Regions from separate parts of the Streptomyces sp. NPDC026246 genome, predicted to be linked through region 3. Evidence: riboswitches for the same ligand, from Rfam matches in the RefSeq annotation. Region 3 holds a riboswitch; each other region holds the start of a gene.
The links. A riboswitch is a leader RNA that binds a small molecule or an ion and turns the genes downstream of it on or off. The one in region 3 is predicted to bind cobalamin.
Positions count from the first base shown of each region.

Region 1: it holds a riboswitch for cobalamin, as region 3 does, so the genes downstream of both, ACZ4M5_RS04800 (prenyltransferase/squalene oxidase repeat-containing protein) here and ACZ4M5_RS32900 (cobalamin biosynthesis protein) in region 3, are expected to answer to the same signal.
Region 2: it holds a riboswitch for cobalamin, as region 3 does, so the genes downstream of both, ACZ4M5_RS03625 (energy-coupling factor ABC transporter permease) here and ACZ4M5_RS32900 (cobalamin biosynthesis protein) in region 3, are expected to answer to the same signal.
Region 4: it holds a riboswitch for cobalamin, as region 3 does, so the genes downstream of both, ACZ4M5_RS14235 (ABC transporter substrate-binding protein) here and ACZ4M5_RS32900 (cobalamin biosynthesis protein) in region 3, are expected to answer to the same signal.

Region 1 is NZ_JBVHPJ010000002.1:150,275-155,985, reverse strand. Features, by position in the region: gene ACZ4M5_RS04810 (CbiQ family ECF transporter T component) at 1-629, opposite strand, end outside; gene ACZ4M5_RS04805 (SCO2322 family protein) at 622-1,275, opposite strand; gene ACZ4M5_RS04800 (prenyltransferase/squalene oxidase repeat-containing protein) at 1,272-2,501, opposite strand; adenosylcobalamin-variant (AdoCbl-variant) riboswitch at 2,623-2,710, opposite strand; gene ACZ4M5_RS04795 (TetR family transcriptional regulator) at 2,782-3,447, opposite strand; gene ACZ4M5_RS04790 (glycosyltransferase family 4 protein) at 3,659-5,095, shown strand; gene ACZ4M5_RS04785 (class I SAM-dependent methyltransferase) at 5,089-5,711, shown strand, end outside.
Region 2 is NZ_JBVHPJ010000001.1:835,037-840,747, reverse strand. Features, by position in the region: gene ACZ4M5_RS03635 (VOC family protein) at 1-145, shown strand, start outside; gene ACZ4M5_RS03630 (serine/threonine-protein kinase) at 529-1,977, shown strand; cobalamin riboswitch at 2,082-2,266, shown strand; gene ACZ4M5_RS03625 (energy-coupling factor ABC transporter permease) at 2,297-2,998, shown strand; gene ACZ4M5_RS03620 (energy-coupling factor ABC transporter substrate-binding protein) at 2,995-3,360, shown strand; gene cbiQ (cobalt ECF transporter T component CbiQ) at 3,367-4,116, shown strand; gene ACZ4M5_RS03610 (energy-coupling factor ABC transporter ATP-binding protein) at 4,113-4,988, shown strand; gene ACZ4M5_RS03605 (maleylpyruvate isomerase N-terminal domain-containing protein) at 5,347-5,711, shown strand, end outside.
Region 3 is NZ_JBVHPJ010000020.1:39,164-44,874, reverse strand. Features, by position in the region: gene ACZ4M5_RS32915 (class II aldolase/adducin family protein) at 1-504, opposite strand, end outside; gene ACZ4M5_RS32910 (inorganic phosphate transporter) at 889-2,136, shown strand; gene ACZ4M5_RS32905 (hypothetical protein) at 2,170-2,391, shown strand; cobalamin riboswitch at 2,523-2,660, shown strand; gene ACZ4M5_RS32900 (cobalamin biosynthesis protein) at 2,762-3,715, shown strand; gene ACZ4M5_RS32895 (cobyric acid synthase) at 3,718-5,226, shown strand; gene ACZ4M5_RS32890 (putative cobaltochelatase) at 5,294-5,711, shown strand, end outside.
Region 4 is NZ_JBVHPJ010000004.1:497,943-503,653, reverse strand. Features, by position in the region: gene ACZ4M5_RS14250 (YbaK/EbsC family protein) at 1-516, shown strand, start outside; gene ACZ4M5_RS14245 (4-hydroxybenzoate 3-monooxygenase) at 510-1,733, opposite strand; gene ACZ4M5_RS14240 (CoA-binding protein) at 1,812-2,222, opposite strand; cobalamin riboswitch at 2,301-2,487, shown strand; gene ACZ4M5_RS14235 (ABC transporter substrate-binding protein) at 2,557-3,582, shown strand; gene ACZ4M5_RS14230 (FecCD family ABC transporter permease) at 3,579-4,631, shown strand; gene ACZ4M5_RS14225 (ABC transporter ATP-binding protein) at 4,628-5,542, shown strand; gene ACZ4M5_RS14220 (hypothetical protein) at 5,603-5,711, shown strand, end outside.

The DNA.
Region 1 (5,711 bases), on a different contig from region 3:
AGCGCGCCCTCCAGCACCGGCAGGCCCACCTGCAGCAGGCCCCGGACGCCCTTGTCCGGACGGCCGCGCAGCCTGCGGGCGGCGCGCAGCCGCTGCACGTCCGCGATGAGGTTCGGGGCGAAGGTGAGCGCGACGACGACCGCCACGCCCATCTCGTACAGCGCGCCCGGCACCGACTTCAGGAGACGGGCGGGGTTCGCGAGGGCGTTCGCGGCACCGACGCAGATCAGCAGGGTGGCCAGCCGCAGACCGTCGTACAGCGCGAAGACCAGGGCCTCCGCCGTCACCCTGCCGCCGAGGCGGATGCCCTGCGCCCAGTCGGGCAGACCGGCCTCGGGCAGCGTGAACAGGGTGTGCGTGCCCGGGATCGGGGAGCCGAGGACCGTCGCGAAGACCAGCCGGACCAGCAGCACGAGCAGGGCGAGTTTGACGAAGGCGCCGTAGGAGCGGGACCAGGGCGTGTCGGGCCGGCGGGCGGCCACGACGTAGGCGGAGACGGCGATGAGGAGGGCGAGCAGCAGGGGGTTGGTGGTGCGGGTGGCCGCGGTGCCCAGGGCGAGGGCCCACAGCCACCAGGCACCGGGGTGCAGGGTGGCCGGGCGCCCCTGCGGCGGGGTCGTGCTAGCCACGCCGCCGTACCTGCCAGACGGCTGCTCCCCCCAGGATCACCACCACCGCGATGCCGGCGACCAGCCCCAGGGCCGGGCCGTCGCCGGACGTGCCGCCCTCCGCCCCGTCCTCCTTCGACTCGTTCCCGTTCGCCGACGGTTCCGGGCGCTGCGCGACCTGCTCGCCGCAGCCCTTCTCCGGGTAGCCGGCGATGGCGCACAGCAGGGCGTCGCTGCCGTAGCGCAGCGGCCCGGCCACCGCGGCCAGGGCCTCGGCGGTGGTCGCGTCGGGGGAGATCCGGGCGCAGGCCGTTCGCGCGGGCGGCGGACGCTCGCCGTCGGGGGCGTCGGCGGCCGTGCCGAAGTCGAGGACGAGGGCGACGCGCTTGGTGCCCTCCTCGGCGGGCGTCCGCGCGCAGATCGTGTCGAAACGGGCCGCGCCGCGCGGCCGGGCCGCGTCCGCCGAGTCCTCGCTCACCGCGAAGCGGAAGCCCTGCACGTCGCCGTCCGAGGGGCGGGCCGTGGACGGCCCCTGGGTGGCGTACACCCAGCGGTCGCCGTCGCGCTCCCAGAACGACCAGTAGCGGTAGCCGGCGGCCTGCGCCTGACCGGCGCCCGCGAGCGGCAGGAGCGCGGCCACAAGCAACAGCAGGGCCCTGCGGATCACGGCTGCTGCTTCTTCCGGCGGCCGTTGCTGAACAGGAAGCCGATGCCGATGCCCGCGACCAGGCAGACGCCGACGTACCACCAGACGCCGAACACCGAGTCCGAGTCCTTCGAGTCCTGCTCCTCGTTCTCGCCCTGCCCGTCCGCCTTCGCGGCGGCGGCCTGCGGGGCCGGGCCGGTGGCGTTCAGCTGCTTCACCAGGTCGGCGCCGCCGAAGTCGCGCGGGTCCGTGCCCGTCGCGTGCGCGGCGAAGATCAGCTGGGCGTAGGCGGCGGGGCCGTTCTGCCGGGCCCAGGCGGCGGAGTTCTTCTCCAGCCACCGCACGGACTTCCCGGCCTGCCCGGTGTCGCCGTGCGCGGCGAGCGCCACGGCCGCGTCGGCGGTGTTGCCGAAGTCGGGCTGCGGTTCGGCGCCGGGCAGGGCGGACATCAGGTGGTCGCCGTCCGCGGCCAGCGCGGCGGTCAGGTAGCCGGCCCCGTTCGCCGCCGCCTGCCCGGGCGTGCCCGGCTTCGCGCAGTCCGTGCCGGGCTTCTTCTCACCGGCCTTCGCCGCCATGCCCTTGCCGAGCGCGCCGAGCACCCCGGCGGCCGTGGCGTCGGCGTTGGCGAACAGCTTGCCCTTCTTGTCCGGCTGGAACGCGAACGCCCCGTCCTCGTCCCCGCCGCACGGCAGGGCGAGCTTCAGCAGCGCGTCGTACGGCGACTTCCCGCCCTTCTCGACGCGGCCGGGCTGCTCGCCGGCGGCGGCCAGGGCGCCTATGACGACCGACGTCGAGTTGGTGTCGCTGGCGCCGCCGGGCGCGTAGCCCCAGCCGCCGTCCTCGTTCTGGACGGACTTCAGCCAGCCGACGGCCTTGCGGGTGACCTCGTCGTGCCCGCCGAGCGCGGCCAGGGCCTGCACGGCGGCGGAGGTGGCGTTGGTGTCGACCATCGTCCTGCCGTCGCACGCGGCGGCCGGGTCGGCGCGGTAGGCGGCGAAGGCGCCGTCCGCGCACTGCTGGCGCACCAGCCACCGCACCGAGCCGGCCGCGGGCTTCACCCCCACGGTGTCCTGCGCGAGCAGCGCGAGCGACTGGCGCCAGACACCGTCGTACTTCGGGTCCTTGTCGCCGTGGAGGGCGGACGGGAGCGCCGGGGACGGCGAGGGGGACGGGTCGGCGGCGGCCGGGGTGGCGGCGCCGATCACGGCGACGGCGGCCAGGACCGCGGCGCTGCGGCGGACGTTCATGATCGGCGGGTGCCTCTCCCTTGGGGGAGCCGGGCGGCACGGGACACCCCGGCGGCTCGGCTCCGTATACCTCGACGGTGCCGTGCACCGGCGGACTGCCGGGCACGCGAGCCGGTCACGAACCGTACGCGGCGATCCGGCTCACCGCCCCGGGGCGGCTCACGGTTGCGGGTCAGCGCCGGAATTGCACCGGCTTCCCCACGTACGGTGTGATGACGACCCGCTTACTGTACCCGCCCGTCAAAAGCGCCCCGCGGGGCGACGGACGTGGGGGCTCGCGTCAGGAGCGGCCCGGAGGCGCCGGGTCGATCAGGCGGCAGACCGTCTCGATGTCGACCCGGACCTGGGCGATGGACGCGCGGCCCGACAGCCAGGTGATCAGCGCCGAGTGCCAGGTGTGCTCGATGACGCGGACCACGCCGAGCTGCTCGGGCGTCGGATCCTCCTGGCCCATCGCGTCCAGGATGATCGCCGTGGTCTGCCGGGACACCTGGTCGACCTCGGGGCTCACGCTGCGGTCGGCGAAGGTGAGGGCCCGCACCATCGCGTCGGCCAGCTGCGGTTCGCGCTGGAGCGCGCGGAAGGCCCGCATCAGCGTCTCGGCGACCCGCTCGGCCGCCGTCTCGCCCCGCGGCGGCCTCTTCCGCAGCGTGCCGTGCATGTGCTCCAACTGGTCCTGCATCGTGGCGACCAGCAGATGGATCTTGGAGGGGAAGTACCGGTAGAGCGTGCCCAGCGCGACCTGCGAGGACTCCGCGACCTCCCGCATCTGGACGGCGTCGAAGCCGCCCCGGACGGCCAGTTGGGCGCTCGCGTGCAGGATGCGCCGGCGGCGGGCCTCCTGCCGCTCCGTCAGGGGCGGGGAGGCGAGGGCCGCGGCTGCTGCCGCGGATTCCGCCTTGGCCACCTTGTTCACCTGAGCGCTCACCTCGGCTCCTGCGGGCATGCGTCGATCCCGTTCCGTGACCGTCCGTGAGGACGGGTGATCACACAGCATGGCACGGCACCGGCCGTGGCGTGAATCACCTGATCCACTGCTCACAGCGCCCCTACCTGCCGGTAGATTCGGAGCCTCCGAACGATCAAGTCTGAAACTTGTTCTAGATTAGCGTCCCGGCGTAATCTCGCGGGACAATGCAGGGAGAAGGGGGCCCAGGGTGACCGCTGAGGCCAGTCAGGACGGGGCCCCGCAGGACCCGGCCGCCGACGGCTTGCGACCGCTCCGCATCGCGCTCCTCACCTACAAAGGAAACCCGTTCTGCGGTGGCCAGGGCGTCTACGTCCGCCACCTCTCGCGGGAACTGGCCCGCCTCGGCCACCGCGTCGAGGTCATCGGCTCCCAGCCCTACCCCGTCCTGGACGAGGGATACGACGGCCTGAGCCTCACCGAGCTGCCCAGCCTCGACCTGTACCGCCAGCCGGACCCCTTCCGCACCCCGGGCCGCGACGAGTACCGCGACTGGATCGACGCCCTCGAGGTCGGCACCATGTGGACCGGCGGCTTCCCCGAGCCCCTGACGTTCTCGCTGCGCGCCCGCCGCCATCTGCGCGCCCGCCGCGGCGCGTTCGACGTCGTGCACGACAACCAGACGCTCGGCTACGGCCTGCTGGGCGACGTCGGCGCACCCCTGGTGACCACCATCCACCACCCCATCACCGTCGACCGGCAGTTGGAGCTGGACGCGGCCGACGGCTTCAAGCGCCGTCTGTCGGTGCGGCGCTGGTACGCCTTCACGCGCATGCAGAAGCGCGTGGCGCGGCGCCTGCCGTCCGTGCTGACCGTCTCCGGCACCTCCCGCCAGGAGATCGTCGACCACCTCGGCGTCCGCCCGGACCGGATCCACGTCGTGCACATCGGCGCCGACACCGACCTGTTCTCGCCCGACCCGTCCGTGCCGGTCGTCCCGGGCCGGATCGTGACCACCTCCAGCGCGGACGTGCCGCTGAAGGGCCTGGTGCACCTCGTCGAGGCGCTGGCCAAGGTGCGCACCGAGCACCCGCAGGCGCATCTCGTCGTCGTCGGCAAGCGCCCCGCCGAGGGCCCCGTCGCCCAGGCCATGGAGCGCTACGGCCTCGACGGCGCCGTCGAGTTCGTCAAGGGCATCTCCGACGCGGAACTCGTCGACCTCGTGCGCTCGGCGCAGGTCGCGTGCGTCCCGTCGCTCTACGAGGGCTTCTCGCTCCCGGCCGCCGAGGCCATGGCGACCGGCACCCCGCTGCTCGCCACCACCGGCGGGGCCATCCCCGAGGTGGCCGGCCGCGACGGGGAGACCTGCCTGGCGGTACCGCCCGGCGACGCGGGCGCGCTGGCCGCCGGACTCGTCCGCCTGCTGGGCGACGCGGACCTGCGGGCCCGCCTCGGCGCCGCCGGACGTGACCGCGTGCTCCGCCACTTCACCTGGGCCAGGGCCGCACAGGGCACGGTGACCCGTTACCGCGAGGCCATCGACCGCACCGGCGCCACCGGCCGCCCCGCTGCGGGCGCCGCCCGGTCCGCCCCGGCCGCGGCCGGGAACAGCGCCGCCACGGGGCCCGTGCCCGCGGCGGCGGCAGATGTAGCAGGCGTCAACTCCGAAAGCAGGGCCACGTGCTGACCGTCGACTTCTCCCGGTTCCCGCTCGCCCCGGGCGACCGCGTCCTGGACCTCGGCTGCGGGGCCGGCCGGCACGCGTTCGAGTGCTACCGGCGCGGCGCGCAGGTCGTAGCGCTCGACCAGAACGCCGAGGAGATCCGCGAGGTCGCCAAGTGGTTCGCGGCGATGAAGGAGGCCGGCGAGGCCCCCGAGGGCGCCACCGCCACGGCCATGGAGGGCGACGCCCTCGCCCTGCCCTTCCCCGACGAGTCCTTCGACGTCGTCATCATCTCCGAGGTGATGGAGCACATCCCCGACGACAAGGGCGTCCTCGCCGAGATGGTGCGCGTGCTCAAGCCCGGCGGCCGCATCGCCGTCACCGTCCCGCGCTACGGCCCCGAGAAGGTCTGCTGGACCCTGTCCGACGCCTACCACGAGGTCGAGGGCGGCCACATCCGCATCTACCGCGCGGACGAACTGCTGCGGAAGATCCGCGAGGCCGGCCTGAAGCCCTACGGCACCCACCACGCCCACGCCCTGCACTCGCCCTACTGGTGGCTGAAGTGCGCGTTCGGCGTCGACAACGACAAGGCGCTGCCGGTGCGGGCGTACCACAAGCTGCTGGTCTGGGACATCAT
Region 2 (5,711 bases), on a different contig from region 3:
CTGCGACGCCGCGGCGGCCCGCGTCACGGAGAAGGGCGGCGAGGTGCAGATGGGACCGCAGAACATGGAGGGCGTCGGCAGGCTGGCCGTCTGCCTGGACCCTGCCGGGGCGGAGTTCGTACTGCTCGCACCGTCGGAGGACTGAACGGGCCACGCGGCCTGCTCCCTGTCCGGGGCCGTCGGGACGGGGCCACCACACTTCGCGCACCCGCCCCCCCCCCCCGGTGACCCGTGGGCCGGGCGACCGGTTCGGCCTGCGCCGGTCTCCGGCCGCCGGGCTGCCGCCGATCGCGGCGGGCTTCCGCCGCGGCGCCGCGGCCCGGGCCGTGGGGCGGACCGGCCCGGCCCGCCCTGCAGGGCTCTGCGGGTCGCGCGGGGCGGGCCGTCCGCCCCGTCGTGGAGGGGGCCCGCCGCCGGGGGACCGCGGGGGCGCGCGGCGCCAGTATCCTGGGGCGGCTGCGGCAGCCCTCAGCAATCCCCGCGCATGCGCGGGGAGTTCGGCCTGCGGCGACGGACCTTCCCCTGAGCGTGAGACGAGGACGAGTGCTGCTAGCGGGCCGCTACCGGCTGGATGTGGAGATCGGGCGCGGTGGAATGGGAGAGGTCTGGCGCGCGTACGACGAGACGCTCGCCAGAGCGGTGGCCGTCAAGCTGCTGCTGCCCCAGGACACCGACGCCACGGCGACCTCGCGGTTCCGGCTGGAGGCCCAGACCGCCGGGCGCCTGAACCACCCCCACGTGGTCGGCGTGCTGGACTTCGGCGAGTTCGACAACCGGCTCTACCTGGTGATGGAGCTGGTCGACGGCGACAGTCTCTCCCAGGTGCTCGCCACGTCGGGCGCGCTGCCCGCCGAGCGCGTGGCCGTCCTGGCGGCACAGGCCTCCGCCGGCCTCGCCGCCGCGCACGCCCAGGGCATCGTGCACCGGGACGTGAAGCCCGCCAACCTGCTGCTCGACGCCCGCGGCACCCTGAAGATCGGCGACTTCGGCATCGCGCGCTTCCTCGACGACCCCGGCGCCGCGCTCACCGCCACCGGCCAGATCGTCGGTACGGGGATGTACCTCGCCCCCGAGCGCGCCCTGGGCAAACCCGCCGGCCCCGCCTCGGACATGTACTCGCTGGGCTGCGTGCTCTACCAGCTCCTCAGCGGCCGCCCCCCGTTCGAGGCGGACAGCGCCGTCGCCCTGCTCCACCAGCACCTCGACGCCGTTCCGGTGCCGCCCCGCGAGCTGGGCGTCTCCGGTCTGCCGCCGGCGTTCGAGAACTACCTGCTGGGCCTGCTGGCCAAGCAGCCCGAGGACCGGCCCACCGCGCAGCAGGCGGCCGAGTGGTTCGCGGGCGGCGCCTGGCGGGGGCTGCCCGAGCCGCTGCCGGAGATGTCATCGCCCGTACGGCCCCGGCCCCGGCCCGCGCCGGCCGCTCACGGCACCTATCAGGGCGCGGAGACGAGCAGCCCGACCACGTACGCGCTGCCCGCGGCACCCGGGTCCCGCAGCGCGGCCCGCGCGGCGCAGGCGGGGCGTCCCGGGCGCGGCGGGCGGCGCGGCGGCGGGAGCGGAAACCGTTCCAAGGCCGTCGCCGCGGTCGCGGCCGCGGCGCTGTTCGTCGCCGCGATGCTCATCGGCATGCAGTGGTTCTCGCCGGACGACACCGCCACGGAGGGCACCGACCCGGGCCCCTCGCCCACCGCGAGCACCCCCGCCGCCGGGACGGGTTCCGGCTCGGCGTCCGGATCGCGGCCGGACTCCGGCCCGGCCGCCGCCACGCCGGCCACCGGGACGGTGGCCGATGTCACCCCGCCCGGCACGGCGCCGGCCGAGCAGGTTCCCGCCTCTCCGACTGCCGCGGGCACCGCAGCCCCACCGGACGCGGGCGCCGAGCCACCGGCGGAGGCGGAGCAGCCGGAGCAGGAGCAACTGCCCGGGCCGCAAGGGGACGGTGAGGGCGAGGACGGCGGGGACGAGGGCGACGACTGAACCCTCCAGGCGTTCCCTCGGCGGAGCCCCAGGTGCGCCGGTGTGCGAGGGGGCGCCCCTCGCGCGCCCCCCGGGTGCGGGTTGTGCTCGTCCTGATCCGGGCCTTATTGTCACCTGGCCTTGGTGAACGGGAAATCCGGTGTGATGCCGGTGCGGCCCTCGCCACTGTGAATCGGGAAGTCCGGCTCCGGCCCTCGCGGGCAGCCACTGGGTCCTTGTGACCCGGGAAGGCGGAGTCCGGGCGGTGGTACCCGTCAGCCAGGAGACCGGCCAAGGCGCGTCAACCATCCACGAGGTGCTGGAGAGGGTCTGCTGAGCCATGCACATAGCCGAGGGTTTCCTTCCTCCGGCGCACGCGGTCGCCTGGGGCGTCGCGTCGGCGCCGTTCGTCGTCCACGGGGTCCGGTCACTCACCCGTGAGGTGCGCGAGCACCCGGAGAGCACGCTGCTCCTCGGCGCCTCCGGCGCCTTCACGTTCGTCCTGTCCGCGCTGAAACTGCCGTCCGTCACGGGCAGTTGCTCCCACCCGACCGGCACGGGCCTGGGGGCCATCCTGTTCCGGCCGCCCGTCATGGCCGTGCTCGGCACCATCACCCTGCTGTTCCAGGCGCTGCTGCTCGCCCACGGCGGTCTGACCACGCTGGGCGCCAACGTCTTCTCCATGGCGATCGTCGGGCCCTGGGCCGGGTACGCCGTGTACAAGCTGCTGCGGCGGTTGGACGTGCCGCTGATGGTGACGGTGTTCTGCGGCGCGTTCGTCGCCGACCTGTCCACCTACTGCGTCACCAGCGTGCAGCTGGCGCTCGCCTTCCCCGACCCGGGCAGCGGTTTCCTGGGCGCGCTCGGCAAGTTCGGCTCCATCTTCGCGGTCACCCAGATCCCGCTCGCGGTGAGCGAGGGACTGCTGACGGTCCTCGTGATGCGGCTGCTGGTGCAGTCCAGCAAGGGCGAGCTGACCCGGCTCGGCGTGCTGCTCACCGCCCGGCAGACGCGTGACGAGACCGAGGCGGTGGCCCGATGAGCCGGAATACGAAGATCAATCTGCTGCTGCTGTTCGTCGTGGCGGCGCTCGCCGTGCTGCCGCTCGTGCTCGGCCTCGGCGACCACAAGGAGGAGCCCTTCGCGGGCGCCGACGGTGAGGCCGAGACGGCGATCACCGAGATCGAGCCCGACTACGAGCCGTGGTTCTCCCCGCTGTACGAACCGCCGTCCGGGGAGATCGAGTCGGCCCTGTTCTCCCTGCAGGCCGCGCTCGGCGCCGGTGTCCTGGCCTACTACTTCGGTCTGCGCCGCGGACGCCGGCAGGGCGAGCAGCGGGCGCTGGAGCGGGAGGCGGCGGCCGCTCCCCCGGCCGCCGGAGAGTCCGTCACCGCGAAGGACTGAGTCCGGGTGCTGCCGATCGACGCGGCGGCGCACAGCAGCCGCTGGCGCCACCGTCACCCCGTGGACAAGGCCGTGCTCGGGCTGGGTCTGACCGTGCTGGCCGTCTGCCTGCCGCCCTGGCCGGGCGCGGCCCTGGTGCTCGTCACCGCGGTCGTGGTCCTGCTCGGTCCGGCCGGTGTGCCCGGGCGGCGCCTGTGGCGGGCCTACCGGGTGCCGCTGGGCTTCTGCGCGACCGGCGCGCTGACCCTGCTGGTGCAGGTCGGCGGGCCGGGCGGGTTCGTCTCCCTCGCCGCCGACGGTCCGGCGCGGGCCGGGGAGTTGATGCTGCGCACCTCCGCGGCCTCGCTCGGCGTACTGCTGTTCGCCTTCACCACGCCCCTGTCCGACCTGCTGCCGCGCCTGGTGCGCGCGGGGGTCCCGGCTCCCGTGGTGGACGTGGCGCTGGTGACGTACCGGATGAGCTTCCTGCTGCTGGACTCCGTGCGCCGCATCCGGCAGGCGCAGGCGGCCAGGCTCGGTCACACCGGCCGCCGCGCCGAGTGGCGGTCCCTGGCCGGTCTCGGTGCCACGGCGTTCGTGCGGGCCTTCGACCGGGCCTCCCGCCTCCAGGCCGGCCTGGCCGGGCGGGGCTACGACGGCACGCTGCGCGTCCTGGTCCCCGAAGCGCGCGTCTCCCTCCGTTTCACGGCCGTCAGTTGCCTGCTGCTCGCGGCGCTGGCCGCCGCCACCTTCCTCCTGGAAAGGCCGCCGCTGTGAGCGAGCCCGCCCTCGTCGCCCTGCGGGGCGCGTCCTTCGCCTACGAGGACGGCCCGGCCGTGCTCAGCGGTCTGGACTTCACCATCACGGAGGGCCGTGCACTCGCCCTGCTCGGCCGCAACGGCAGCGGCAAGACGACGTTGATGCGGCTGCTGAGCGGGGGACTGCGCCCGCGTCAGGGCGCGTTGTCGCTCGACGGGCGGGTGGTGACGTACGACCGCAAGGGGCTGACCCGGTTGCGGACGACGGTGCAGCTCGTGGTGCAGGACCCGGACGACCAGCTGTTCGCGGCCTCCGTGGAGCAGGACGTGTCGTTCGGGCCGCTGAACCTCGGTCTGCCGGACGGGCAGGTGCGCGAGCGGGTGGCGGAGGCGCTGGCGGCCCTGGACATCACCGCCCTGGCCGACCGGCCCACGCACCTGCTGTCCTACGGCCAGCGCAAACGGACCGCCATCGCGGGCGCCGTCGCCATGCGCCCGCGTGTGCTGATCCTGGACGAGCCGACGGCCGGACTCGACCCGGAGGGCCAGGAACGGCTGCTCACCACCCTGGACGGACTCCGCGCGAACGGCACCACCGTGGTGATGGCCACCCACGACGTCGACCTCGCCCTGCGCTGGGCCGACGACGCGGCGCTGCTCACCCCGTCCGGCGTGCGCACCGGGCCGGCCCCGGTGGCCCTGGCGCGCACCGACCTGCTGCACGCGGCGGGACTGCGGCTGCCGTGGGGCGCCGCGGCCGCGCAACTGCTGCGCGCCCACGGCCTGGTGACCGGTTCGGAGCCCTGCCCCCGCACGCCGGAGGAGCTCGCGGCCCTGGTCGCCGGACGGGCGGGTGCCGTGCCGGAGGGCTCGCCGGTTCAGTCGACGTAGGACTGCAAGGGGCCGCGGCGGCGGACGTCGAGGGTCGCGCAGTGGAACGAGCCGCCGAACGGGGCGTGGTGCAGCAGGTCGCACGGGATCGGCTCTGACACGGGCGAGGCGGGTCGTTCCTCCGGCCGGGGCGGAGTCGGCCGGGTGGCGGGCGTCCTCGTCGGCCGCGGCCGGTAGGTGCTGGGGGTTCCATGACGGCCGTGGCTCACCGATCCCGTCCGGGTGGGTCTCGCGGTGCCGGAACGTGCCTCGTGCGTGAGGGGATCGCGGCAACGCGCCTCCGCGACCGCCTCGTCCCCGATTCGACTGCCCCGAAAGGCGCTTGTCCCTCCCCGCCGGACCGCACTACGTTCTCGGGGTGGATCTCTTCTCACCGTCCTGGACGGCGCTGCGCGGGGCGGTCGCCGCCCTCGACGACGAGGACTTCGGGCGTCCGTCCGGCTGCACGGGCTGGCTGGTGCGGGATCTGGTGTGCCATCTGGTCATCGACGCGCAGGACGTGCTCATCACCCTGGCGACCCCGTCGGACCGGGAGCCGACCCGGGACGCGCTGACGTACTGGGAGGTCTCCGCCGCGCCGCCCACCGGCGACGACCCCCTGGACGCGCTGACCGTCCGGCTGGCGTCCGCGTACGAGGATCCGCGCCTGCTCACGTTCCATCTGGACGACGTCGGCTCCGCCGCGGGCCGCGCCGCCCTGCTCGCGGATCCGGCCCAGCGGGT
Region 3 (5,711 bases):
GAGCTCGTCGGTGCCGTAGGTGGCGTAGGGGGCGACCCGGACCGGTCCGCCGAGGGCGGCGGCCATGTAGTGGATCAGCGGGAGCTCGGTGACGAGCGTGGAGACGGCCGTGGCGTGGACGGCGTGGGTGTGGACGACGGCCCCGGCGCCCGTGGAGCGGTACACCGCCAGGTGCATGGGCAGTTCGCTGGTCGGGACGAGGGTGCCGAGGACCTGCCGTCCGTCGAGGCCGACGCCGGTCAAGTCGCCGGGCGCGAGCCGGTCGTAGGGGACGCCGGAGGGGGTGACCAGGACGGTGTCGCCGACGCGCACCGAGACGTTGCCCGAGGTGCCCACGACGAGCCCTTCGGTCACCGTCCGGCGGGCCGTCGCGACGAGTTCCTCCCAGGCGCGCGCCTCCTCGGGCGTGGCCCCTCGGGCCTGCGCCTCCCCCACGCCCCGCGCGCCCTGCGCCTCCCCCGTGTTCCGTCCGTCGTGCCGGGTGCCGTCCCGCTGCTCAGCCATGCGGCGATCCTGCCAGGCGGGTGCGCAACGCGCCCCGGGCCGGGGCGCGTTCCGGCCGGGCGCGGGCGGCGCACTTCGCCCGTATACGGCCGGGGCTCCCGGCGGCCGGCGGCCCGGGCGCCGGCACGCCCTCCCCCGTGATCACCCCTGGTCGATCACCCGTCACTACGCGTCGGGTACTCTGCCTGTGGGCTGCCGCGGTCACTCGATCGGCTGAAGCGGTACGCGCGAGGGATCCGGTCGCCGGAGGGCGGGGACCCTGACAGCAGGGCGGAACGGCAACCCTCGTTTGTGGACACTCCCGCGCCCCTCCCAGTTCATCTTCCGTTCACTCGGGTTACCTACGTTCGTCCAGCCAACGACCTCGAACGATTGCCTGGGTAAATGGAAAGCTTCTCGCTGATCCTCGCGATTGTGGTGGTAACCGCACTCGCGTTCGATTTCACGAACGGTTTCCACGACACCGCGAACGCGATGGCCACGACCATTTCCACGGGCGCCATGAAGCCCAAGGTCGCGGTCGCCATGTCCGCCGTCCTCAACCTGGTCGGCGCCTTCCTCTCCGTGGAAGTCGCCAACACGATCTCCAAAGGCCTCGTCGACGAGGCCGGCATCCGGCCCGAGGTCATCTTCGCCGCCCTGGTCGGCGCGATCCTCTGGAACCTGCTCACGTGGCTGGTCGGCCTGCCGTCCAGTTCCTCGCACGCCCTGATGGGCGGCCTGATCGGCGCCACGATCGCCTCGGCGGGCGCCGGCGCGGTGCACGGCGACGTGCTGGTCACCAAGGTGCTGCTCCCGGCGATCGCCGCGCCGCTGGTCGCGGGCATCGCGGCGATGCTCGGCGCGCGGCTGACCTACAGGCTGGGCAAGCGGGCCGAGGACACGGAGTCCGCCAAGAAGGGCTACCGGGCCGGCCAGATCGCCTCGGCGGGACTGGTCTCCCTGGCGCACGGCACCAACGACGCGCAGAAGACGATGGGCATCATCACCCTCGCCCTGGTCGCCGGCGGCACCCTCGCCCCGGACTCCGACCCGCCCACCTGGGTCATCCTCTCCGCGGGCGTCGCGATCGCGCTCGGCACCTACCTGGGCGGCTGGCGCATCATCCGCACCATGGGCAAGGGCCTGACCGACCTCCAGCCGCAGCAGGGCTTCGCCGCCCAGACCAGCGCGGCCACGGTCATCCTGGCCTCCTCGCACCTCGGCTTCTCCCTGTCCACCACGCACTCCGTCTCCGGCGCCGTGATGGGCGCGGGCCTCGGCCGCAAGGGCGGCGTGGTCCGCTGGTCGACGGCGACGCGGATGTTCGTCGCCTGGGGCCTGACGCTGCCGGCCGCCGCCCTGGTGGGCGCGCTCGCCGAGTACGTCACGGGCCTCGGTGACTGGGGCACCGCCGTGGTGGCCGTCTTCCTGGTCGCCTCCAGCGCGGTCATCTGGAAGATCTCGCGGCGCGAGGTCGTCGACCACACCAACGTCAACGACACCGCGGAGGCGGAGCCGGCCGGCGTGGTGACCACGGCGATGGCCGCGGTGACGCCGCCGCCCGTCGGCCACGTCGCCGAGGAGCCGGTCCCGGCGTTCCCGGCGCAGGCCACCTCCGAGCGGGCCCCCTCCACGACCACCCCGGTCTGATCCTGCCACCGGTAACAAGGAAGAGTCACTGAGATGAAGATCGACTGGGCGGCCCTCGGTTCCGTCTTCGGCGTCAGCCTCGTGGTCACCGTGGCCCTGGTGGGCCTGTTCACCCTCGGCATCACCGGCCTGTCCCGCCGCGAGCGGGCGGCCGCCGAGGGCGGCTCCGCGGGCCTCGCCGTCACCGGCGCCTACGCCTGCTTCGCCGCGTGCGCGGCGGCCGTGGGCTACGGCATCTACCTGATCATGGCCTGACGGCCGCACATCACGAGCGCGTCCAGCCGGGCGGCACGGGACCTCGGGTCCCGTGCCGCCCGGCACGTGTGTGACCGGGGGGATGTGGGCTTCTGCACACTCTCCCCGCGCAGGTCAACGGCAAGTTGACGGTTGTTCGCGGCCGTGGTGGACTGCCGGGGCCAATACGGCGGCAGGAGAGGAAGCCGGTGCGAGTCCGGCGCGGTCCCGCCACTGTCACCGGGGCGCACGCCCCGGGAGCCAGGAACTCTCACCGCCGGTCTCTTCGAACCAGGGCGTGGACACCCTGAGTGAGGACACATCGCCATGCGCGGCTGCCGACCGAGGCCCCACACCCCGCCTGCGACCTCCCCCACGGCCGGCTGAGCCGATGGGTGCCGGTCGCGTCTTCGCGTACGGCGCCGCCGCCGGCCTGATCGGTGACCTGCTGCTCGGCGATCCCCGCCGGGGGCATCCGGTCGCCGCGTTCGGGCGGGCCGCGGGCGCCGTGGAACGGGTGCTGTGGCGGGACCACCGCGGGTGGGGCGCGCTGCACACCGCCGTGTGCGCCGGAGGAGCCGTCGCTCTCGGATGCGCCGCCGCACGCGCCGTGCGGGGCTCCGCCGTCGCCTCCGTCGCCCTGACCGGCGCCGCCACCTGGGCCGTGGTCGGGGGGACGTCGCTGGCGCGGGAGGCCTCGGCGATCGGCCGGGCCCTGGAGGCCGGGGACGTGGAGGCCGCCCGGGCCCGGTTGCCGCACCTGTGCGGACGGGATCCGCAGGCCCTCGACGCCGACGGCATCGCCCGGGCCGTGGTCGAGTCCGTCGCCGAGAACACCTCCGACGCGGTGGTGGGGGCCCTGGTCTGGGGAGCCGCCGGCGGAGTTCCGGGGCTGCTCGGGTTCCGGGCCGTGAACACCCTGGACGCCATGGTCGGGCACAAGTCGGCCCGCCACCGGCGCTACGGCTGGGCCTCGGCCCGGCTGGACGACGTCGCGGGGTGGCCGGGCGCCCGCCTGACCGCCGCGCTCGCGGCCCTGGCCGGCCCGGATCCGCGCGGGGCCGTACGGGCCTGGCGGGCGGACGCCGGGCTGCATCCGAGCCCCAACGCCGGTCCGGTGGAGGCCTCGTTCGCCGGGGCGCTCGGCGTGCGGCTCGGCGGGACGCTGTCGTACGGCGGGCGGGTGGAGCACCGGCCCGTGCTGAACTCCGGGGGGCGTGCCGTCGTCACGGACGACGTGGAACGGGCCGTGCGGCTGTCGCGGCGGGTGAGCTGGCTGGCGCTCGGGGTGTGCGCCGGTGCCCGGCTGCTGACCGGTGCGCGACGGAAGAACAAGGGGAGATGAGCATGCGCGGTGGGCTTCTCGTGGCCGGCACCACCTCCGACGCGGGCAAGAGCGTCGTGACGGCGGGCATCTGCCGGTGGCTGGTGCGCCAGGGCGTGAAGGTCGCGCCCTTCAAGGCGCAGAACATGTCGCTCAACTCCTTCGTGACGAGGGAGGGCGCGGAGATCGGCCGGGCCCAGGCCATGCAGGCGCAGGCCTGCCGGGTCGAGCCGGCCGCGCTGATGAACCCGGTGCTGCTCAAGCCCGGGGGTGAGCAGAGCAGCCAGGTCGTGCTGCTGGGCAAGCCGGTCGGGGAGATGAGCGCGCGCGGCTACCACGGCGGGCGGCAACAGCGGCTGCTCGGGACGGTGCTGGACTGCCTGGAGCAGTTGCGGGGCACGTATGACGCGGTGATCTGCGAGGGGGCCGGGTCGCCCGCCGAGATCAACCTGCGGCGGACCGACATCGTCAACATGGGCATCGCGCGGAACGCCGGGCTGCCCGTGCTCGTCGTCGGCGACATCGACCGGGGCGGTGTCTTCGCCTCGTTCTTCGGGACGGTGGCGCTGCTGTCCCCCCAGGACCAGGAGTGCGTCGCCGGGTACCTCGTCAACAAGTTCCGCGGGGACCTCTCCCTGCTGGAACCCGGGCTGGAGATGCTGGAGGGCCTCACCGGGCGGCGGACGTACGGTGTGCTGCCGTTCCGGCACGGGCTGGGCATCGACGAGGAGGACGGGCTGCGGGTCTCGCTGCGCGGGACCGTGCGCGAGTCGGCCGTCGCGCCGCCCGTCGGCGAGGACGTGCTGCGCGTCGCGGTGTGCGCCGTGCCGCTGATGTCCAACTTCACCGACGTCGACGCGCTGGCCGCCGAACCGGGCGTCGTGGTGCGGTTCGTGGACCGGCCGGAGGAGCTGGCCGACGCCGACCTGGTCGTCGTGCCCGGCACCCGCGGGACCGTCCGCGCGCTGGAGTGGCTGCGCGAGCGGGGACTGGCCGAGGCGCTGGCCCGCCGGGCCGCCGAGCAGCGGCCCGTCCTCGGCGTCTGCGGCGGCTTCCAGATCCTCGGCGAGCACATCGAGGACGACGTCGAGAGCCGGCGCGGGAAGGTCGACGGGCTCGGACTGCTGCCCGTGCGGGTGCGGTTCGCGCGCGAGAAGACCCTCACCCGGCCGGCCGGCGAGGCCCTCGGGGAGCACGTCGAGGGCTACGAGATCCACCACGGGGTCGCCGACGTCCAGGGCGGCACGCCGTTCCTGGACGGCTGCCGGGTCGGCCAGACCTGGGGCACGCACTGGCACGGCTCGCTGGAGTCGGACGGTTTCCGCCGGGCGTTCCTGCGCGAGGTCGCCGCCGCCGCGGGCCGGCGTTTCGTGCCGGCCCCGGACACCTCGTTCGCCGCGCTGCGCGAGGAGCAGCTCGACCGGCTCGGCGACCTGATCGAACAGCACGCGGACACCGACGCGTTGTGGCGGCTCATCGAGTCCGGCCCGCCGAAGGGCCTGCCCTTCGTGCCGCCGGGGGCTCCCGCGTGAGCGGCGCGCCCCGGGCCCCGCGGGCCCAACACCCCGAACGCACAGGCACCTTGGAGGGCGACGACCAGTGACCACCCCGTTTCCGTTCACCGCCGTGGTCGGCCAGGACGATCTGCGGCTCGCGCTGCTGCTGAACGCCGTGTCACCGGCGGTCGGCGGCGTGCTGGTGCGCGGCGAGAAGGGCACCGCCAAGTCGACGGCCGTGCGGGCGTTGTCGGCGCTCATGCCGCAGGTCGACGTCGTCCCCGGCTGCCGCTTCTCCTGCGACCCCGCCTCCCCCGACCCCGCGTGCCCGGACGGACCGCACGCGCCGGGGACCGCCGGTGCGCACCGCCCCGCCCGCATGGTCGAACTGCCCGTCGGCGCCTCCGAGGACCGGCTGGTGGGCGCGCTGGACATCGAGCGGGCGCTGTCGGAGGGCGTGAAGGCGTTCGAGCCCGGCCTGCTCGCCGACGCGCACCGCGGGATCCTCTACGTCGACGAGG
Region 4 (5,711 bases), on a different contig from region 3:
TGCCTCGACGAGCTGACCACCCCCGTCGCCGACGCCGTACGCCACTGGCGGGGCAGCGTCCCCGCCGACCAGATCGTCTACGTCGAGACCGACCCCGCCTGGGCCGACACCGCGACCTTCGTGGAGCACTACGGGCAGGACCTGCTGGAGCGCTCCGCGAACTGCGTGGTCGTCGCGGGCAAGCGCGGTGGGGAGACCACGCTCGCCGCGTGCGTCGTGCTGTCCACCACCCGGGTCGACGTCAACGGCGTGGTCCGCCGCCGACTGGGCGCCCGCAAGGCCTCGTTCGCCGCGACGGACACGGCGACCGGCGAGACCGGCATGGAGTACGGCGGCATCACCCCGATCGGGCTGCCCGCCGACTGGCCCGTCCTGGTGGACGCGGCCGTGGTCGACCTGCCCTACGTCCTGGTCGGCAGTGGCCGGCGCCGCGGCAAGCTGCTGGTCCCGGGCAAGGCCTTCGCCGAACTGCCGGGCGCGGTGGTCGTGGAGGGCCTCGGGGCTCCCGTTCAGTAGCGGGCTGCCGTGCCCAGGTACTGCTCGGCGAACGCGGCGGCCGCCACCGGCGAGGTGAACAGCCGGCGCAGCCGGGCGAGCGTGGTGCCCGCACGGAACGGGTCGCCCGCCGCGGTGCCGTGGAACACCTCGGACAGCCACTGCGAGAACTCCTGGTAGTCCCACACCCGCCGCGCACTCGCCGCCGCGTAGCCCGCCAGGCCGCTGTCGTCGCCCGTGGTGAGCCGGGCGGCCAGCGCGTCCCCGAGCAGGAAGGCGTCGTGCAGGGCGAGGTTCATGCCCTTGGCCGCGATCGGGGCGACGAGATGGGCGGCGTCCCCGGCGAGGTGGAGCCGCCCGAACGTCACCGGCTCGACCACGTGGTCGTGCATGTCCAGCACGCGCTTCTCGATCAGCGGTCCCTCCGTCAGCGGCGGGACGCCGGACGCCCCGAGCCGCTCCCGCAGCTCCGCCCAGACCCGCTCGTGCGGCCAGTTCCCGGGATCGTCGCCGGGCGGGCACTGGAGGTAGTAGCGGGTGACCTCGGGACTGCGGGGCATCTGGCCGGCGAAGCCGCGCTCGTGACAGCCGAACAGGACGCAGTCCGCGGACGGCGGGGCCTCGGCCAGCAGGGCCAGCCAGCCGATGCCGTAGTCGTGCCGGGCGACCCGCACCCGGTCCGGAGGCAGTGCGGCCCGGGTCGCGCCGCGCGCCCCGTCGCATCCGGCGATGAAGTCGCAGTGCACGACGACCCGTTCACCGCTGTCGGGGCAGAGGTAGGACACCGACGGGTGGCCGGTGTCGGCGTCGTGGACGCGGACGTCCCGGACGCCGAAGCGGATCCGGCCGGCGCGGACGTCGGCGTACTCGCGCACCAGGTCCGTCACCAGCAGCGGCTGCGGATAGACGAAGTGGTGAGCACCCGTCAACTCGCCGTAGGGGAAGCGGTAGCGTTCCCCGCCGAAGCGGAATTCGCAGGCGGTGTGCAACTCGGCGCGGTCCAGCAGGTTCCGCGCCAGACCCCGCTTCTCCAGGCCCCGCACGGCCCCTTCCTCGATGACCCCCGCCCGGGGCCGCCGCTCGATGAACGCGCGGGTCTCCGTCTCCAGCACCAGGCAGTCCACCGAGGCCGCCCGCAGGATGTTGCCGACGGTCAGCCCGGCGGGCCCGGCGCCCACGACGACGACCGGAAAGTGTTGCGGGGAAAGGGACTTGGGGCCGGAGGAGGCGTCGGTCATGCGGCTCATTATGGGGGCCGGCCCCGGCCGGCGGAACGGCCGAGGCCCCGGCCGCCCGCAGCCGGACGACGGCCCTCGTCACCGCCCCAGCAGGGGGATCTCGATGGCCGGGCAGCGGTCCATCACCATCTCCAGACCCGCCGCACGGGTCCGTTCGTACGCCGCCTCGTCGACGACGCCGAGCTGGAACCAGACACCCTTCGCGCCCTTGGCGACGGCCTCGTCCGCGACCGCGCCGGCCAGGTCGCTGTTCACGAAGACGTCCACGACGTCCACCTCGAAGGGGATGTCCGCAAGGCTCGCGTACCCCTGCTCGCCGTGCACCGTCTCCGCCTTCGGGTGCACCGGCACCACGCGCTTGCCGAAGCGCTGGAGCACCGCGGCCACGCCGTACGCGGCACGCTGCCGGTTCGACGACAGGCCCACCACGGCCCAGGTGTCGCCGAGCCCGGTGAGAATCCTGCGGACCGCTGCCTCGTCGCCGTACACCGGTGGCCTCCTCGGAATTCGCAAAAGAACTGTTCCCGGTCAACGACCCGGGCCGCCCGGTGATTCCCCCCACCCCCGTGATAGCTTGCCGAGGCCAGTCGAACCCATGTACGTGGGTCAGGGAATCCGGTGCGAATCCGGAACTGACGCGCAGCGGTGAGGGGGACGGGCGGGGCCTCGGCCACTGGACGCACCGCGTGTCCGGGAAGGCGCCCCGATCCGGACGAACCCGAGTCCGAAGACCTGCTGGCGGCCCCCGCGGCAGACGCGGCGGGGGAGCACCGTACGACCGGGCTCCGCGATCGAGCCCTCGACGACCGAGGACTGGTTCCCCGTGCCCCTCGCCCGACCCGCCCGCGCGGCCGTGCTGCTCGCCGTCTGCTCCCTGCTCCTCGCCGGTTGCGGCGGCACCGAACCCTCCGGCCGCGGTGACGGAAAGACGGCCGTCACGCTCGGCAACTGCGGTCACGAGGTCCGCGTGAAGACCCCGCCGCGGCACGCCGTCTCCCTCAACCAGGGCACCACCGAGATCCTGCTCTCCCTCGGTCTCGCCGACCGCCTCGCGGGCACGGCCACCTGGACCGACCCCGTGATGAAGGGGCTGGAGAAGGAGAACGCCGAGGTGCCGCGGCTCGCCGACGACAACCCCTCCTTCGAGCGGGTCCTGGACGCCGACCCCGACTTCGTCGCCGCCTCGTTCGTCTCCACCCTCGGCAAGGGCGGCGTCGCCACCCGGGAACAGTTCGAGAAACTCGGCGTCCCCACCTACGTCTCCCCGTCCGACTGCGCCGGCAAGGACAACAGCTCCGGCGGCGACGGCTCCCGCGACAAGCCCCTCGGCATCGGCACCGTCTACCGGGAAGTACGCGACCTGGCCACGGTGTTCGGCGAGCGGGAGCGCGGCGAGCGGCTCGTGGCCTCCCTGCAACGGCGGTTGGACAAGGCCACCGCGGGCCTCGACGCCTCCCGGGTCACCCTCCTGTACTGGTTCGCCAACTCCGACTCGCCCTACATGGCGGGCTGTTGCGGCGCGCCCGGCATCATCACCCGGGCCCTCGGCGCGAAGAACGTCTTCGACGACACCCATGACGAGTGGCCGCAGATCAACTGGGAGACCGTCGCCGACCGCGACCCGGACGTCCTCGTCATCGGCGACCTGACCCGGAAGTCGCAGACCGCCGAGTCGGCCGCGAAGAAGATCGCCTTCCTGGAGTCCAACCCGGTCACCCGGACCATGGACGCCGTCCGCCACCGGCGGTACGTGCTGCTCAGCGGGCAGGCCATGAACCCGACCATCCGCACGGTCGAGGGAGTGGAGCAGGTGGCCGCCGGGCTGCGCCGCTTCGGGCTGGCCGAGTGACCGCCCTGGATCCGGCCGCTCCCGGCGTCCGCCCTCGCCGCGCCGCCGGGCTCGCGCTGGGCGCGGCCGGAGCCCTGACCCTCGTGGTCTCGGTCGCCGCGGCCATCACGATCGGCCCCGCCGACATCGGCGTCGGGGACGTGTGGTCGGTCGTGGCCGCCCACCTCGGCCTCGGGGACTCCGGGCTGACGCCCGTGCGGGACGGCATCGTCTGGCAGCTGCGGCTGCCGCGCACCCTCCTCGCCGCCGTGTGCGGGGCCGGACTCGCCGTGTGCGGGGTGGTGATGCAGTCGCTGCTGCGCAACCCGCTTGCCGACCCGTTCGTGCTCGGGGTGTCCTCGGGTGCCTCGACGGGAGCGGTCGCGGTCGTCGTGCTGGGCGTCGGCGGAGGCGCCGTGTCGGTGTCCGCGGGCGCGTTCCTCGGCGCCCTCGTCTCCTTCGCCCTGGTGCTGCTGCTCAGCCACACCCTCGGCGGCACCACCGACCGGGTCGTCCTCGCGGGCGTGGCCGCCATGCAGCTGTTCTCCGCGCTGACCTCGTTCGTCGTCATGACCTCGGCCGACGCCGAGACGACCCGCGGCGTGCTGTTCTGGCTGCTCGGCTCGCTCGGCGGCGCGGGCTGGACCGACGTCCGGCTGTGCCTCGCCGCCCTGGCCGTCGCCCTGGTGGTGTGCCTCGGGTACGCCCGTACCCTCGACGCCTTCGCCTTCGGGCAGGACGCCGCCGCCGCCCTCGGGGTCTCCGTGGCCCGGACCCGCCTGGTGCTGCTGTGCGTCACGGCCCTGCTCACGGCCGCGCTGGTCAGCTCCGCCGGGGCCATCGGCTTCGTCGGGCTGGTCCTGCCGCACGCCGCCCGGGCCCTCACCGGCCCCGGCCACGTCCGGCTGCTGCCGGTCACGGCCCTGGCCGGAGCGGTGTTCCTGGTGTGGGTCGACACCCTCGCCCGGACGGTGCTGGATCCGCAGGAGGTCCCGGTGGGCGTGGTGACGTCGCTGGTCGGGGTGCCGGCGTTCGTGGCGGTGCTGTACCGGACACGGAGGGTGCGATGAGCGGGACGGAGGCGGCGACGGGAGGACCCGGCGCGCCCGCCCACGGCGGGCCCGCCGGGACGGGCGGCCCGGACGCGGGCAACGCAGCCCGGGCCACGCGGGCGGTGGGCGAGACCGGGCTGCGGGCCGAGCGGGTGAGCCGGCGGGCCGACGGGCGCCTTCTCGTCGACGGCGTCAGCCTGGCCCCCGAGGCCGGTTCCACCCTCGGCGTCCTCGGCCCCAACGGCTCCGGCAAGAGCACCCTGCTGCGGCTGCTCGCCGGGCTGCTCGCGCCGACCGCCGGGGTCGTCACCCTCGACGGCACCCCCCTGGGGGACCTGCCCCGCCGTGCCGTGGCCCGGCGTCTGGCCGTCGTCGCGCAGCAGTCGGACACCCAGGTCGAGTTGACGGTCGCGGACGTGGTCCGGCTCGGCCGCGTCCCGCACCGCCGGGCCTGGACGCCCGCCTCGGCGGACGACGAGCGGGCGGTCCGCGAGGCGTTGGAGCGCACCGGCCTGACCGACCGGGCCGCGCAGCCCTGGCACACCCTGTCGGGCGGGGAAGGGCAACGGGTGCAGATCGCCCGCGCGCTCGCGCAGGAACCCCGCGAGCTCCTCCTGGACGAGCCGACCAACCACCTGGACATCCACCACCAGCTCGACCTGCTCGACCTCGTCACCGCGCTGCCCGTCACGACCGTCGTCGCCCTGCACGACCTCAACCTCGCGGCGATGTACTGCGACCGGGTCGTGGTGCTGCGCGCGGGGCGCGTGGTGGCCGGCGGCACACCGGCCGAGGTGCTCACGGCGGACCTGATCGCCGAGGTGTACGGGGTGCGGGCGGACGTCCGCCACGACGGCCCCGGCGGACGGCCCCACGTCCGGTTCCTCGGCACCCTGGAGCCGGCCCCGCGCACACCGCCGGGGCCGTGACGGCCGAAACGCCGTCCGGAACACGTCGCACGGCGCCGCCCCCCGGCCTAGGCTCGCCCTGTGCTGCGCATCATCGACGCCCGTACCGGCGAGCAGGCCGACGCCGCCCCGGCCCACCGCGGACCGACCCTGGTCCAGGCGCACGCCGCCGGCGCCGGTCTGACGGACC